DNA from 3 places in the Bradyrhizobium sp. 521_C7_N1_3 genome. Region 3 is predicted to be linked to each of the others. Evidence: predicted binding sites of a transcription regulator. Region 3 holds the regulator's gene; each other region holds the start of a gene.
The links. The regulator LexA, encoded in region 3, represses DNA repair genes until DNA is damaged. The targets are predictions, from matches to a motif close to TGTTCNNNNTGTGTTCNG.
Positions count from the first base shown of each region.

Region 1 (2,263 bases), 2.2 Mb from region 3:
ACCCAGCGCGCCGAAGAACCGCTGAATCCGATCGATGGGCAGGCGCGGCAGCCACAGGCTGAGGATACGTCGACGGTTCAGAGAACTGGCACTCATCACATTTCCATTCCATGATCCACCGGCCGCACGGGCCATGACGATTGCGCAAGAGCTCCGCATCGAAGCGCGGCGCGCCCCAGGCACTCCATGCTGCACCTGGCGGCGAATGCGCGGCGCGCAACATCCATCGCGTCTCGGCGGTCGAGGGCAGCGGCTGCGCGGCCATCCGCAGCATCAGGCCGGTGACACCAGACGATTGCGCGGCCAGCGTCAGCTTGCGGCTCGCCACCAGATCGAACTGCCTGACATCGCCCCAGAGCTCGAGCACGACGGCGCCCAGCGCATCGCAGGCGAGCGCATCGGCCGAGGTGCGCAGCGCGCTCTCGACATCGGCGGCGCGCACCATCACCACGCGGCGCGGATCGAGACCGATTTCGGCAAGCCCGCTCATCGACAGCGCGCCGGTCTCGAGTTCCGAAAAATCCTGCCGCACCCACAGCAGCGGCCGGCGCCGCGAGACACGCCCCGCAAGCCCCATGACAAAACCCGTCGCGGCGGTTCCCTGCCGGCCCTCGCAGAACACCTCATGGATCACCGCGCGCGCGAGCCCGCCCTTCAGCGCGCTGTCGACCTCGCCGTGGCCGAGCGCGACGCGATCGTGCTGATGCACGACCTCCGCCGTCTCGATGCGCTCGATCTGGCCGCGCAAGGTCGCAAGCGCGTTCATCCGTGCGCCGCTCATATACGCCGCTCCTTCAGAGGTGATTGCCGAAGTTCTCAAAAATAAGAACCTGCGGCTGGCTCATTTGTTCATGATATGTTCTAATATAAAGCTAACAGCGGCCGGGGAGTCAATCGAATTGGTGCTCATCCGGATTCGTAAGCTGAATCAAAGGGATTCCACGATGGACGTACAACGCAAGCTGGAGATTCTAGCCGATGCCGCCAAATACGACGCGTCGTGCGCCTCCAGCGGCACCGAGAAGCGGGATTCCAGCGATGGCAAGGGCATGGGCTCGACCGCGCCGGGCATGGGCATCTGCCATTCCTACGCGCCGGACGGACGCTGTATCTCGCTGCTCAAAGTGCTCCTGACCAATGCCTGCAATTACGACTGCCTTTATTGCGTCAACCGCGCCTCTTCCAACGTGCCGCGTGCCCGCTTCACCATCGACGAAGTGGTCAAGCTCACGCTCGACTTCTACCGGCGCAATTACATCGAGGGACTGTTCCTCTCCTCCGGCATCATCCGCAGCCCCGACTACACCATGGAGCAGGTGGTCAGCGTCGCGCGCAAACTGCGCGAGGAGCACCACTTCCGCGGCTACATCCATCTCAAGACCATTCCCGAGGCCGACGACGCGCTGATCGCCGAAGCCGGCAAATATGCAGATCGCCTCTCCATCAACATCGAGATGCCTGAGGAGACGAGCCTGCAGCAATACGCACCGGAGAAGGATGTGCGTGCGATCCGCCGCACCATGGGCCGGCTGCGGCTGAAGCTCGACGAGGCCGAGGAAAACCGCAGCACAAAGACGAAGGCGAGGCCGCAGCGCTTCGCGCCCGCCGGTCAGAGCACGCAGATGATCGTCGGCGCCGACGCGGCCTCCGATCACACCATTCTCCACACCAGCTCCAATCTCTATGGCTCCTACAGGCTGCGGCGCGTCTACTACTCCGCCTTCAGCCCGATCCCCGATGCCAGCCGCGCTTTGCCTCTGGTACAGCCGCCGCTGCTGCGCGAGCACCGGCTCTACCAGGCCGACTGGCTGATGCGGTTCTACGGTTTCGACGTTGCGGAGATCGTTGACGACAGCGCGATGCTGCCACTCGACATCGATCCGAAGCTCGCCTGGGCGCTGCGCCATCGCGACCGCTTCCCGCTCGACGTCAACCGCGCCAGCCGCGAGGAGCTGCTGCGCGTGCCCGGCTTCGGCACCAAGGCGGTCGAACGCATCATCGCGACACGGCGCACCACCACGATCCGCCTCTCCGATCTCGCGCGGCTGCACGTGCCCCGCAACAAGGCGCTGCCATTCATCGTCCTCAGCGATCACCGCCCCGCCCCGCATCGCCTCGACGAGGCGCGGCTGATCGAGCGGTTCAAGCCGAAGGCAACACAACTGGGGTTTGGCTTCTGATGCAGTACATCACCCTCGACACCGAAACCGATTTCGACGGCTGGCGCAAAGCCGCGCGGTCGCTCGTGCTGCATCACGTGGAG
Region 1 covers NZ_CP197232.1:3,735,367-3,737,629, reverse strand. The annotation lists gene AB7008_RS17335 (ImuA family protein) at 1-781, opposite strand, end outside; gene AB7008_RS17340 (Y-family DNA polymerase) at 1-96, opposite strand, end outside; gene AB7008_RS17330 (putative DNA modification/repair radical SAM protein) at 945-2,180, shown strand; gene AB7008_RS17325 (UdgX family uracil-DNA binding protein) at 2,180-2,263, shown strand, end outside.
Region 1: the regulator LexA is predicted to act here: its motif matches at 847-864, upstream of AB7008_RS17330 (putative DNA modification/repair radical SAM protein).

Region 2 (2,263 bases), 3.3 Mb from region 3:
AATGATGCGTGCCAGCACGATGTGCTTGATGACATCGGCGAAGTTTCCGGCGTGGAAGGCGTGACGGTAGTTCATGAGACAGGACTACGCTACGTCACGGCTTGAGCAAAGCGGCATGCGCGTCTGTCCCGGACGCGCCGCAATGCTCTTAATGTTGTGGGCCAGGCCCGGGGTCTGGATTCCCATGGAGCATTGACCCCGATTCTGCAGCGCACCGCCGAAGCGGCGCTGCGTCCGGGGCACGAGCGCTTGGACTAGCCACCTCTGATCGGCGGCATCGTCACCTGGTCGCGGCGGCAGGCGCGGCGCTCGATCTCCTCGCAGGCCCGGAATTGCAGGTCCTTGCTGAGGCAGATGCGGACCTCCGAGAGCCGGGTCCGGTTGCAGGTGACCGAGATGGCCGCGTTGCTCAGGCCCGCATTGGCTTTGATAAAGGCTTCCTCCACCTCGCCCGGCGCGACGGTCTTGGCCTGCGACAGTTCGAGATATTCCGCCGGGATCTTGATCGCGGCGCGCGCCTTTCGGATCGTCTCGAAATAATTGCGGCTGTCGAGCCCGGAGCAGGTGCCGTGCTTGTCCCACTCGTTGAAGATCAGCCCCGGCGCCGGCATCAAATCGAGCATCGAAGAGACGATGTTGCGGTTCAGGCGTGGCGACGGCCGCTGGCAATATTCGGGGAAGCCGTTCTCGTATTGCGGCCACAGCCCGTGCACCACGAACGCGTAGGGCCGCCCGCTGCACTGCATCTGCGAGCGACCACCGCCGCCGCCGCGGTTGCGCTCGGACGCCTCCTCGCAGAACGAGGGCGACCATGACAGCGACAGCACATAGAAGTCGAATTCGCCGGGCGCGTTCTGCCGTTTGTCCTGGGCCTTCGCGCCGCCCGGCAACGCGACCAGCCCGGCGGCAAGGACCAGGGGGAGGGTCAGTGAGATCACGAGACGGGTGAACGAGTGCAATCTAAAATGAAACATGGCGACGCCCCTCAACTAGACTGTGCAATCAGCCTAGCAGGCAACAAGAACATTTCAAGAACAAAATACGAGATAGCCGTCAGCCGCCTGATCAGTCCGATTCAGGCCTTTCCGGTCAAGGCTCGTCTATCAAGGCCTGGCGGCGCGGCAGGACGGATTGTAGGCCCAGTTGCGGTCGAGCCCGACCACGCACCATTCCACGCCATTGCCGTAGCCGGCGAAGCCGCCATCCTCGATGATCGAGAAATGCACCTTGCGCACCTTGCCGTCATTGAGCATGGCGTCACCGGTGCAATAGCGGCGCGGAATGTTGTCGGACTGCCAGGGCCGGAACGCGATCTCGTGAACGGCGGCGAAACCGGTGATCTTCAACGAGGAATTCCAGAACGAGCTTTCCTTCTCCCAGAACTGGGTGGCGATGGTCGGCAGCGCCCTCTCGCAATCGACGACGGCGCCGTCATAGCGCGGCCCGTTCAGCCAGAAGTTCAGCTCCAGCGGATTGGCAGCCCTGGCCTCACCGAGCGACAGCGCCCCGAACATGAGGCCGAGCAAGGCGGCAAAGCGGAGCGATTTCAGGGTGAGGGCGCGCATGGGCAATCCGGACAGCTGGGTCTTGCGAAGCATGGACGGTGCCGCGAAGGCCGGGGCAGGTCAAGTGCAGCGCGGCAACACTTGGCCAAGAGTTGACCCTGGCGCGGCAGCCGGCGGGGCATCAGTTCTTTTCATGGACATCCCGGCACCGTAAACTGGCGCCAACCAATTGGAGTGACGGGAATGCGAATCATTGCGGCCGCGGGCCTTCTTGCCCTGGGGATGATGGCCAGCCAGTCGGCACGCGCCGATATGCTTCCGGTGCCCCCGTTCAAGGGCAACGACACCGGCGGCATCATCGCTTATTCGATGGCGACCCAGACCGATGCGCGGCAGGTCGCGGTCGATCACTGCGCGCGCTACGGCAAGGTCGTGAAATTCCTCGCGGTGCAGGCCTTTGAGGGCGGCTATATCTCGTTCTCCTGCCGCTGGGTGCCCTATGGCGCCGCCCAGCAGCCGATCCGCACGCTGTACTGAGGCGCTTTCGGAACGTCGGGAGCTTCCCACATGACGCGCAAGCTCGCTTTGCTCGGCTCGGCCCTTTGCCTTGTGTTACAGGCAGGCAGCGCCGGCGCCGACGATCTGCCGGTGCGCAAGGCCGGTCTCTGGGAAATGAAGATGGTCAGGACCGGCACGCCGATGCCGGAGATGACCATGCAGCACTGCACCGACGAGACCGTCGACAAGGAGATGAACAA
Region 2 covers NZ_CP197232.1:9,250,927-9,253,189, reverse strand. The annotation lists gene AB7008_RS43885 (23S rRNA (adenine(2030)-N(6))-methyltransferase RlmJ) at 1-75, opposite strand, end outside; gene AB7008_RS43880 (ribonuclease T2 family protein) at 255-974, opposite strand; gene AB7008_RS43875 (hypothetical protein) at 1,104-1,565, opposite strand; gene AB7008_RS43870 (hypothetical protein) at 1,749-2,042, shown strand; gene AB7008_RS43865 (DUF3617 domain-containing protein) at 2,073-2,263, shown strand, end outside.
Region 2: the regulator LexA is predicted to act here: its motif matches at 1,020-1,037, upstream of AB7008_RS43880 (ribonuclease T2 family protein).

Region 3 (2,263 bases):
TCGTGACGATCGTCTCGCCAACTTCGGCGGGACGCGACGCGACGGCATGCAGGCTGTAGTCACACATCGGGTGCTCCTCAATCAGGATAGCAACCCGCGCCTCTTCTGAGGCGCTGGCCTCTATCAGAGTGGAAGCTTGCAATTATATGCGATGTTGAGGGCAAATCTGCGACTTGAGTCCGCAGACTGCCATCACAAAATCTTTTTCAAATGCAGTGGGAACAAAGCCCGCCCCCGTGGATTCTGTGAGCGTCAGCGTCCCGCGGGCACGGACCACCCCCGAATATTGCCAGGCTGGCTGCGACGGTTGGTTGACTGCGTCGCGGGCCTCGCGGGCTTGCTCGCTCACCGTGTCCTTGCGGACATGGGGCCGGGATTGCGCGGCCAAGGCTTCCGCGGCCAAGGCTTGCGACGCTGATGCTGCGATCAGTGCCACTGCAACTGTGCTCAGAACGATCTGGCGCACGACTTCTCCTCGAACCTGAAGGCCGCGAAGCAGGGCTGCTTCGTGCGGCGTGCCGAGGATGTACCGCCGGGGAAGGGGCCGGATAATCTGCGCAAAACCAGAAAGACTATCCAGCGGAAGCGGACAATCGTCCGCTCCAATCTCGGATCGGCGGTGCCGATCGAAAGCGCGCGAGGCGCCAAATAACCGATACCGGCGCGTCCGGTATCAGTACTTCCGGTACAGCCCGATCAGCTTGCCCTGGATCTTCACCCGGTTGGGCGGCAGGATGCGGACCTCATAGGCCGCATTGGCGGGCTCGAGCGCGATCGAGGCGCCGCGGCGGCGGAAACGCTTCAGGGTTGCTTCCTCGTCGTCGATCAGCGCCACCACGATATCGCCGGTGTCGGCGCTCTCGTTGCGCTGGATCAGCGCCATGTCGCCGTCGAGAATTCCGGCCTCGACCATGGAATCGCCGCGCACTTCGAGCGCGTAGTGTTCGCCCGAGCCGAGCATGTCAGGCGGTACGCTGATGGTGTGGCTGCGGGTCTGCAAGGCCTCGATCGGCGTGCCGGCCGCGATGCGGCCCATCACGGGGACTGCGACGGGGCGCTCGCCCTCATCCGCCGGCGGGCTCGAAGTCGTGCGGACCTTGCCGAGATTGCCTTCGATGACGCTCGGCGTGAAGCCGCGGCGGCCGCCGGCGGCGGCCTGAAGCTCGGGCAGCTTGATCACCTCGATGGCGCGGGCGCGGTTGGGCAGGCGCCGGATGAAGCCGCGCTCCTCGAGCGCGGTGATCAGGCGATGGATGCCCGATTTCGAGCGCAGGTCGAGCGCGTCCTTCATCTCGTCGAAGGAGGGCGGCACGCCGCTTTCCTTCAACCGTTCGCTGATGAACCGCAGGAGCTCGTATTGTTTGCGCGTTAACATCTCGACCAAAATCCCCCGGTTGATGTCGTTCGATTCCGAGACGCTGAATTCAGCAGTAAGCCGCTACATGCTCGAAACAAATCATGAACGGACACTATATGTTCGATACATGTTCCGCAACTGCTTAATTTACCGTGAACGCGACAAAGTTCGCGGAACGCACGCGAACGAAGCGCTCAGACGGGCAGCCGCAAGACCTCGCAAGGCGTGCCGGCTTCGGCCTTCGGCGCGAATGGCGCGCGCACGAGAAGTGCCTGTGCCGCAGCGAGATTCGCAAGCAGCGAGGAATCCTGGTGATTGACCGGAAGGGCGAGGAGTGTGCCGTCGTCGCGCAGCTCGAGGCGCGCGCGCAGGTAATCCTCGCGCTGGTCGTTGGCGCCGACGTCGCGGCCGAGCACCGCGCGTTCGCGGCGGTGATGAATCATCGAACGGCCCGAAAGCGCGCGAATCAACGGCACCATGAACAGGAAGCCGCAAACGTAGGATGACACGGGATTGCCGGGCAGGCCGATCACGCGCATCGCGCCGAGCCGCCCGTTCATCATCGGCTTGCCCGGCCGCATCGCGATCTTCCAGAACGCCATCGAGATACCTTCGTCCCTCAGCGCCTGCTGGACCAGATCGTGGTCGCCGACAGAGGCGCCGCCGGTCGTGATCAGGATGTCGGCACCGCTCTCCCGCGCGCGGCCGATGCCGGCGGTGGTGGCCTCCAGCGTATCGGCGGCAACGCCGAGGTCGATGGTATCCGCGCCTTCGCTGCGGGCGAGCGCGTGCAGGGCGTAGCCGTTGGAATAGACGATCTGGCCAGGACCGGGCGTGGTGCCCGGCATCACCAACTCGTCGCCGGTCGCGAGGATCGCGACCTTCGGGCGTCGTCGGACCGGCAGT
Region 3 covers NZ_CP197232.1:5,978,900-5,981,162, reverse strand. The annotation lists gene AB7008_RS27850 (hypothetical protein) at 1-67, opposite strand, end outside; gene AB7008_RS27845 (hypothetical protein) at 143-466, opposite strand; gene lexA (transcriptional repressor LexA) at 674-1,375, opposite strand; gene AB7008_RS27835 (molybdopterin molybdotransferase MoeA) at 1,552-2,263, opposite strand, start outside.